Regions from separate parts of the Erwinia sp. HDF1-3R genome, predicted to be linked through region 3. Evidence: predicted binding sites of a transcription regulator. Region 3 holds the regulator's gene; each other region holds the start of a gene.
What was found. The regulator PurR, encoded in region 3, represses purine synthesis genes. The targets are predictions, from matches to a motif close to CANGCAAACGTTTGCNTG.
Positions count from the first base shown of each region.

Region 1: the regulator PurR is predicted to act here: its motif matches at 1,258-1,275, upstream of purE (5-(carboxyamino)imidazole ribonucleotide mutase).
Region 2: the regulator PurR is predicted to act here: its motif matches at 865-882, upstream of AAGR22_RS08585 (amino acid aminotransferase).
Region 4: the regulator PurR is predicted to act here: its motif matches at 893-910, upstream of glyA (serine hydroxymethyltransferase).

Region 1 is NZ_CP155071.1:1,441,698-1,443,900, forward strand. Features, by position in the region: gene purK (5-(carboxyamino)imidazole ribonucleotide synthase) at 1-647, opposite strand, end outside; gene purE (5-(carboxyamino)imidazole ribonucleotide mutase) at 644-1,153, opposite strand; gene lpxH (UDP-2,3-diacylglucosamine diphosphatase) at 1,311-2,036, opposite strand; gene ppiB (peptidylprolyl isomerase B) at 2,036-2,203, opposite strand, start outside.
Region 2 is NZ_CP155071.1:1,869,761-1,871,963, reverse strand. Features, by position in the region: gene AAGR22_RS08590 (porin) at 1-632, shown strand, start outside; gene AAGR22_RS08585 (amino acid aminotransferase) at 948-2,138, shown strand.
Region 3 is NZ_CP155071.1:2,176,931-2,179,133, reverse strand. Features, by position in the region: gene AAGR22_RS10045 (hypothetical protein) at 1-108, shown strand, start outside; gene AAGR22_RS10040 (YnhF family membrane protein) at 302-391, opposite strand; gene purR (HTH-type transcriptional repressor PurR) at 676-1,701, shown strand; gene punR (DNA-binding transcriptional activator PunR) at 1,719-2,203, opposite strand, start outside.
Region 4 is NZ_CP155071.1:3,640,902-3,643,104, reverse strand. Features, by position in the region: gene glnB (nitrogen regulatory protein P-II) at 98-436, shown strand; gene AAGR22_RS16450 (hypothetical protein) at 498-731, opposite strand; gene glyA (serine hydroxymethyltransferase) at 1,023-2,203, shown strand, end outside.

The DNA of each region.
Region 1 (2,203 bases), 740 kb from region 3:
TCATGCATAATGGCCGACAGCATCGTTTCTGCCTGCTGCTGACGGGCCTTATCCGGCTCAGGCAACGCCACGCTGGTGCGCAGAATGCCGTCCTGATGAAGGTTATGCGTCAGGGGATAAAAAACCGTACTGCCATCAGATGCCCGGGCACCAACCAGCGACACTTCGCCGGAGAAGTTAATGCCCTGTTCCACAATGCATTCACCGTAGCCGGCAGCGGGCAGCGCATCGGTTTCACCCTGGCGTAAACGCCACTGGCCCCGGCCATCGTAGCCGCCGGTGCGGCGCTTAACGATCGCCAGTTCGCCCAGAGTCGCAAAAATTTGCGGCCACTCGCTGGCATCGGCCAGCAGCTGCCAGGGCGCAGTAGCCAGGCCCAGCCGATCGAGGAGCTGTTTTTGCGTCAGCCGATCTGCCAGCAGCGGAAAGATATCGCGGTTAACAAAAGCAGTATGGCTGGCCAGCTCGCGCGTCAGCGCCGTTTCCGGCCAGCGTTCAATCTCAGCGGTGATCACGCTCTGCTGAATGGGCAGCGCTTCTGGCTCGGCGTCAAGGCCAACAGGATAGACGGCAATGCCCAGCGGCTCACCGGCCTGACGCAGCATGCGCCCCAGCTGTCCATTACCCAGTACGCAGACCGGCTTCATGGGTTCACCTGTGGGTCTGGATTATTTAGCACCTCGTCGGTCTGGCTTTTGCGCCAGTCGGCGAGGCGTGTAGCCAGGCCTGCATCATGCAGCGCCAGGATCTGCGCAGCCAGCAGCGCTGCGTTTGCCGCGCCCGCCTTGCCGATGGCCAGCGTACCGACCGGGATACCGCGCGGCATCTGCACAATGGAGTAAAGGCTATCGACGCCGCTCAGGGCTGCACTCTGTACCGGAACGCCGAGGACCGGCACCAGCGTCTTCGCGGCCAGCATACCCGGAAGATGGGCCGCACCGCCCGCACCGGCAATAATCACCTGAAAGCCATTTTCCTGCGCCTGTTCGGCAAAGCTAAAGAGCTTGTCCGGCGTGCGGTGGGCCGAAACGACTTCGCAGTGAAAGGGGACGGCCAGGCTGGTGAGAATTTCCGCAGCAAACTGCATGGTTGCCCAGTCACTTTTGGAACCCATAACAATAGCAATGCGGGCCGATGCGGCGTTGGAAGACATGCGGGTCTGACTCCTGTGATTATACATACGTCATCGGAAGACCTGCACTTACTTGAGCGGGCCGCCGGATGGGAAGGGCTGAGAGAATAACATGACTGGAGGGCAAGGAAAACGGTTGCGTATGCCCTTCATCCGCAAAAAAACCGCATTTAACCGCCTAAAAGGGGAAAGCGATCAATGCCGTTTCATCGGGGCTGACGCGGATCATCGAGCCTTCGGTGTGCCATGCGCCCAGCACCAGGCGCTCGGCGGGCTGACCGTTAACCTCGAGCTGATGAACGGCGGGTCGGTGGGTATGGCCATGTATCAGGTACTGCACCTGATGATGCGACATTGACTCGCTGACCGCAGCGGAATTGACGTCCATAATTGCGACATCTTTACTGCTGTTAGCCTGTTTACTGCCGGATCGCATACGCGCGGCAATGCGCTGGCGCAGAGAGAGGGGTAGGGCAAGGAACAGTTTTTGCAGCCAGCGCTGATGAACCCGGCGGCGAAACTGCTGGTAGCCTGCATCGTCGGTGCAGAGCGTGTCACCATGCATAATCAGAATGCGTTTACCGTACAGTTCCAGCACCGTCTCCTGGGGCAGGAGCGTCATGCCGCAGGCGGCGGCAAAGCGCTTACCCAGCAGGAAATCACGGTTGCCATGAATAAAGTAGCAGGGAATGCCACGCTGCTTTAGCGCATTAAGGGCAAGGGCGATTTCTGCATGCAGCGGCTGAGGGTCGTCGTCGCCGATCCAGGCTTCAAACAGATCGCCGAGAATATATAACGCATCGGCGTGGAAAGCTTCACGGCGCAAAAAAGCAAGAAAACCGGCAGTGATTGCCGGTTCTTCAGTGCAGAGATGCAAATCTGCGATAAACAGCGTGCAGGACATTATTCGCTAACGATCACGTTCTGAATGATAACGTCTTCTTTTGGCACGTCCTGATGCATACCGCTGCGGCCGGTTGCAACGGCTTTGATCTTCTCAACCACGTCCATACCTTCAACTACTTCTGCAAATACGCAGTAACCCCAGCCCTGCAGGCTTTCGTCGCGGAA
Region 2 (2,203 bases), 310 kb from region 3:
GTGACGATACCCGTCGTTCAAACGGTGATGGCTACGCCATCTCTACCAGCTACACCTCACCAGTGGGTCTGGGCGTGTCCGGTGCCTATGGTTCCTATGACCGTACCAACGCTCAGGCCTCTGGCGTTCGTACTCTGAATGACAGCAGCGGCAATGCGGTACTTGACGCAAATGGCAACGACGTCACCATTAACAATGGTGCAGGCAAGCGCGCTGAAGCATGGGCAACGGCCATCAAGTATGACGCTAACAGCGTTTACCTGGCTGCAATGTACGGTGAAACGCGTAACGCTACGCCGTTTACCAGCTCTCAGGTAACGTTCAGCAACAATCAGACCGGCAGCATCAGTTCTTTTGCTAACAAAGCACAGAACATTGAGCTGGTTGCACAGTACCAGTTCGATTTCGGCCTGCGTCCTTCACTGGGCTACGTTCAGTCTAAAGGCAAAGACATCGGCAACGGTATTGGCGATGCTGACCTGATCAAATACGCTGACGTTGGTGCGACTTACTACTTCAACAAAAACATGTCTACCTACGTTGACTACCAGATCAACCTGCTGAAAGACAACAACCCTCTGGGTCTGAACACCGATGACACCGTAGCAGTAGGCCTGGTTTACCAGTTCTAATTGCTCTGTGGGATGGCCTGCTCATCTCCACGCTGTCATTAAATGGGGCTTCGGCCCCATTTTTATTTGTTCCGCAAGACAGAAGAATTGACGCTCGCGCTCCACATCATTCCGCTTCAATTAAATACAACACGTCCCGCCCATTGCCCGATATCTGTCAGCCTAACGTGAAAAGCGAGCAATTTATTATCCACTGGTGCTGACATGAATAAATTTACTTCCCCTGTTTTCCCCCGCAAACGGTTGGCATTTTGTGCCCTCAGGCGGTAATCTGGATGCACACTTCGTTTCAGATGACGCTAACGGAATTTGACTATGTTTGAACGCATTGCAGCAGCACCCGCCGACCCCATCCTTGGTTTAGCCGATCTTTTTCGCGCCGACGATCGTCCAAATAAGATCAATCTCGGCATTGGCGTCTATAAAGACGAAACCGGTAATACACCCGTGCTGACCAGCGTAAAAAAAGCTGAGCAGCACCTGCTGGAAAACGAAAAGACTAAAAACTATCTGAGCATTGATGGACTGGCCGATTTTGCCCGCTGCACCCAGGCGCTACTCTTCGGCGAAGAAAGTACGGTTATCAGCAGCCAGCGCGCGCGTACCGCGCAGACACCCGGTGGCACCGGTGCGCTTCGCGTAGCAGCCGATTTTATTTCGACCCAGACTGGCGCAAAGCGTATCTGGATCAGCAATCCAAGCTGGCCGAATCATAAAAATGTTTTCGAGGCTGCTGGTCTGGAGGTCTGCGAATATCAGTATTACGATGCGGCCACACATTCGCTCGATTTCGACGGTATGCTAAGCACTCTGCGTGGCGCAAAAGCGGGTGATATCGTACTTTTCCACGGCTGCTGTCATAACCCTACCGGCGTTGATCCTTCCGCCGAACAGTGGGCAACACTGGCTGAAGTTTCCCAGGCCAGCGGCTGGCTGCCCCTGTTTGACTTCGCCTATCAGGGCTTTGCCCGTGGTCTTGAGGAAGATGCTGAAGGCCTGCGTATTTTCGCTGCCAGCCATCAGGAGCTGTTGGTCGCCAGCTCATACTCGAAGAATTTTGGCCTGTATAATGAGCGCGTCGGGGCGCTGACCCTTGTCGCCAGCGACGCCGCCGTTGCCACTACCGCTTTTAGCCAGGTTAAATACACTATCCGGGCTAACTACTCTAACCCGCCAGCACACGGCGCAGCGGTGGTAGCCACCATTCTGAGCAATAAGGCGCTGCGTGCCATCTGGGAGCAGGAGCTGACCGATATGCGCCAGCGTATCCACCGTATGCGCCAGCTGTTTGTGAATACGCTGCAGGAGAAAGGCGCGAAAGGCGATTTCCGCTTTATCATCAGCCAGAACGGTATGTTTTCATTCAGCGGCCTGAGTAAAGATCAGGTGATTCGCCTGCGCGAGGAGTTTGGCGTTTATGCGGTTAATTCCGGCCGCGTTAACGTTGCGGGGATGACGCCGGATAATATGTCACCGCTTTGCGAAGCCATCGTGGCGGTTCTTTAAGGGCATTACGGTACGCGGCAAAGGCTGGGGGTGTCGCCTGCGGGGGGGCCCGGTGCGGCAAAGGC
Region 3 (2,203 bases):
GATATCCAAATATTGTATCCTGATGAATCTGAGAAATACGAAACGCTGGGTAATATCGGGCTTAATGGTAAATTTTTCGGACAAAAATCAGCGCGATTCGAGAAATAAACAATGCCTGACGTAAGCTGGTTTTATTTTAGGTTAGTCAATACTAGAAAGTGGATCAGCACATTCTTTTATCTCTTATCTCGCAGAAATAGCAAAGCGCCTGTCGGTTTCTGAGGAGTGTCCCATCGACGCGGTAGCGGCACGATATCGCTAAAGTAAAAAACAGGCCGATCTGACGATCGGCCTGTTTTTTTTAGTGCATGACGGCGGTAAAGCTGAAAATAATAATCATTAACAGCGCACTACCGGTGGTCAGCAGAGACAATTTCAGATCGGTGTCCACAGAAACTCCTTTATACCCTTACAGTTTGTGTCGCCATCAATTTTCCCACACCCGGCGGTAAAAATCTCGTTTTCTCTGCTCAGCCTTGTTAGAATTCCATTTCGTTGCGCAACGGGTTGCGTTCGCGGTCTGCAACCGACGCAACAGGCCTGGCTGACTGCCCCCTTTTCCTTACTGACGCCACCGAATATTCATAAAAAACGGCGACGGATTTTGCCGTTTCAGGCAATCGTTTAACAATATACTTATCAGCATGTTGCGGTAAGTGCAGGAGTAGTAATTTCATGGCAACAATCAAAGATGTGGCTAAACGCGCCGGGGTGTCGACCACCACGGTGTCCCACGTCATTAATAAAACGCGCTTTGTGGCCGAAGCCACGCGGGAAGCAGTATGGACTGCCATCCGCGAACTGCATTATTCGCCAAGTGCCGTCGCCCGCAGTCTCAAGGTTAATCACACCCGGACCATCGGCCTGCTGGCAACGTCCAGCGAGGCGCCCTACTTTGCCGAGATTATTGAAGCCGTGGAGAACAGCTGCTTTGCCAGCGGTTACACCCTGATTCTGGGCAATGCGCACAACGATCTGGTCAAACAGCAGGCGTATCTGTCAATGATGGCGCAAAAGCGCGTCGATGGCCTGCTGGTGATGTGCTCCGAGTATCCTGATGAACTGATCCAGATGCTTGAAGATAACCGAAATATTCCTATGGTCGTCATGGACTGGAGCGAGTCACGCGGTGATTTTACGGATACGGTGCTGGATAACGCCTTTGAGGGGGGTTATCTGGCAGGCCGCTATCTGATTGAGCGCGGCCATCGCGATATTGGCGTCATTCCCGGTCAGCTGGAACGTAACACCGGCGGTGGCCGTCATGCCGGTTTTCTAAAGGCGCTATCCGAAGCGGGGATCACCCTGCGCGATGAGTGGCGGGTACAGGGTGATTTCGAACCCGAATCTGGCTATCGTGCCATGCAGCAAATTTTATCCCAGAAGCAGCGTCCTACCGCCGTATTCTGCGGCGGCGATATTATGGCGATGGGGGCGATTTGTGCCGCTGATGAGATGGGTCTGCGCGTACCCCAGGATATCTCGGTCATCGGCTATGATAACGTGCGCAACGCGCGCTACTTCACCCCTGCCCTGACCACCGTTCACCAGCCAAAAGAGAGGCTGGGCGAAACGGCCTTTGAAATGCTGCTGGATCGTATTACCAGCAAGCGTGAGGAGCCACAGACGATTGAAGTTCATCCCAGCCTGATCGAGCGTCGTTCAGTGGCGGATGGTCCCTTTGTAGACTATCGCCGCTAACGCCATTAGCCGCCTGCTCACTCCTCTGCCCCCTCGTTCAGCCACTCATTATTGAGCGTCCCGGTGTCGCCAAGATAGTCGAGCAGCCAGCCCAGCGCGGGGCTGGCCTGCTGCTGCGACCAGCTGACGCAGCAGGGGCTGTCGGGAAATGTCGCGGTGAGCACAAGTTCCGTCAGTGCGCCGCTGCTCAGCAGCGGACGGGCAAAATGTCCTGGCACCATTCCGACGCAAAGCCCGGCCAGCAGGCAGTCCGCAGCGCTTTCCCAATCGGGCACCACCAGCCGACGCTGATTATCCAGCGTCCAGGTAGTGCGTTTGGGCAGCGCGCGGGACGTGTCTTCCAGCGTCAGAGAGGGCCATTCGCGGATGGCTTCCTCGCTGACCGGTCCTGAGATTTCTGTCAAAGGATGGCGGGCGCTAACCACACAGCGCCAGTTCAGCGCGCCCATATTGCGAAAGGCAAAGCGCCCGCCAACGGGTATTGCCTGAGTTGCGCCAATCG
Region 4 (2,203 bases), 1.5 Mb from region 3:
TGCCGAAAAGAGACGGACCGCGCGGCGGTATCTGTCCGCTGCACATATACTGAATAGAAATTGCCCTCCCGGATGGGGGGACTGAAAAGGGTCTGCCATGAAAAAGATTGATGCCATTATCAAACCGTTCAAACTCGACGACGTGCGCGAAGCGCTGGCCGAGGTGGGTATTACCGGAATGACCGTGACCGAAGTGAAAGGGTTTGGCCGCCAGAAGGGCCATACCGAGCTTTATCGCGGTGCCGAGTATATGGTCGATTTCCTGCCGAAGGTGAAGATTGAAATCGTGATTGCTGATGATATCGTCGACACCTGCGTGGACACCATTATGCGCACCGCGCATACAGGTAAAATCGGTGACGGCAAGATTTTTGTTTTCGACGTGGCGCGCGTGGTGCGTATTCGCACCGGCGAAGAAGACGAAGAGGCGATCTGAGTCCCTGCCTTACCCCCGAAGCGTTCGCCGCCCATCACGGACGGCGATCTCTCCCGGATGGTTAGAGAACCTTATGCGGCCCGAACACCTCATAGTGAATACGGGATGCGTCAATCCCCAGCTTCAGCAGCTGTTGTGCCACTGCCTGCATAAACTCCTCCGGACCGCAGAGGTAATAGCGGCAGGCCGGATCGCTCAGCTGACTTTCCAGCGGCAGTAAATTCATCAAACCTTCCGTATCAAACTGACCGCTCATCGCCAGCACGTTACAGGCTTTGCCCCAGGCCGCCAGCACCTCTTATCCTGCGGTGGTTGGCGATGTAGAATTCTCCGTGCAGTTAGCGGGGGCATTAGGCTGCCCCGCCAGGCATCAGATGAATCCTGATGAAGGGGACGATGACGAAAATGCCGGACAATCAGGCTTGCAAAAAAGGTAACCAACCCTTGCCCGCTCTCAGGCCAATCGTTTGCGTAAAAAGCCTGCTTTGTGGCTACCCCTCCCCAGGTAAAACAGTTTACACTGTGTGTCTTCGCCCTAACGGGCCGTTAAATACCGATATGAAGTTAGCTGAGTCAGGAGATGCGGATGTTAAAGCGTGATATGAATATTGCTGATTACGATGCCGAATTGTGGCAGGCAATGGAGCAGGAAAAAGTGCGTCAGGAAGAGCATATTGAGCTGATTGCTTCCGAAAACTACACCAGCCCGCGCGTAATGCAGGCGCAGGGATCTCAGCTGACCAACAAATATGCCGAAGGTTACCCGGGCAAACGCTACTACGGCGGGTGTGAATATGTTGATATCGTTGAGCAGCTGGCTATCGATCGCGCTAAAGCGCTGTTCGGCGCCGACTATGCCAACGTGCAGCCTCACTCTGGCTCACAGGCCAACTTTGCGGTCTATACCGCACTGCTACAGCCGGGCGATACCATTCTGGGTATGAATCTGGCGCACGGCGGCCACCTGACGCATGGCTCGCCGGTTAACCTCTCCGGTAAGCTGTATAACGTGGTGCCGTACGGCATCGACGAAACCGGTAAAATTGACTACGAAGATCTGGCCGCCCAGGCGCAGAAGCATAAGCCAAAAATGATCATCGGTGGCTTCTCCGCCTATTCCGGTATTTGTGACTGGGCAAAAATGCGCGAAATTGCTGACAGTATCGGTGCCTGGCTGTTCGTGGACATGGCGCACGTGGCGGGCCTGATTGCGGCTGACGTTTACCCGAACCCGGTACCTCATGCCCACATCGTCACCACTACCACCCACAAAACCCTGGCAGGGCCGCGCGGTGGCCTGATCCTGGCGAAGGGCGGCGATGAAGATCTGTATAAAAAGCTGAACTCCGCAGTCTTCCCTGGTGGCCAGGGCGGCCCGCTGATGCATGTGATTGCCGGTAAAGCGGTCGCGCTGAAAGAAGCGATGGAGCCGGAGTTTAAGGTCTATCAGCAGCAGGTCGCGAAAAATGCTAAAGCGATGGTCGAGGTGTTCCTGGCGCGCGGCTATAACGTGGTTTCAGGCGGCACCCATAACCACCTGTTCCTGCTGGATCTGGTTGATAAAAACCTGACCGGTAAAGAGGCGGATGCCGCGCTGGGTCGTGCAAATATCACCGTAAACAAAAACAGCGTGCCTAACGATCCGAAAAGCCCGTTTGTCACTTCCGGTATTCGTATCGGTTCCCCTGCGATTACCCGCCGGGGTTTCAAAGAGGCTGAGGTGCGTGAGCTGGCCGGTTGGATCAGCGATATTCTTGATAACATCGG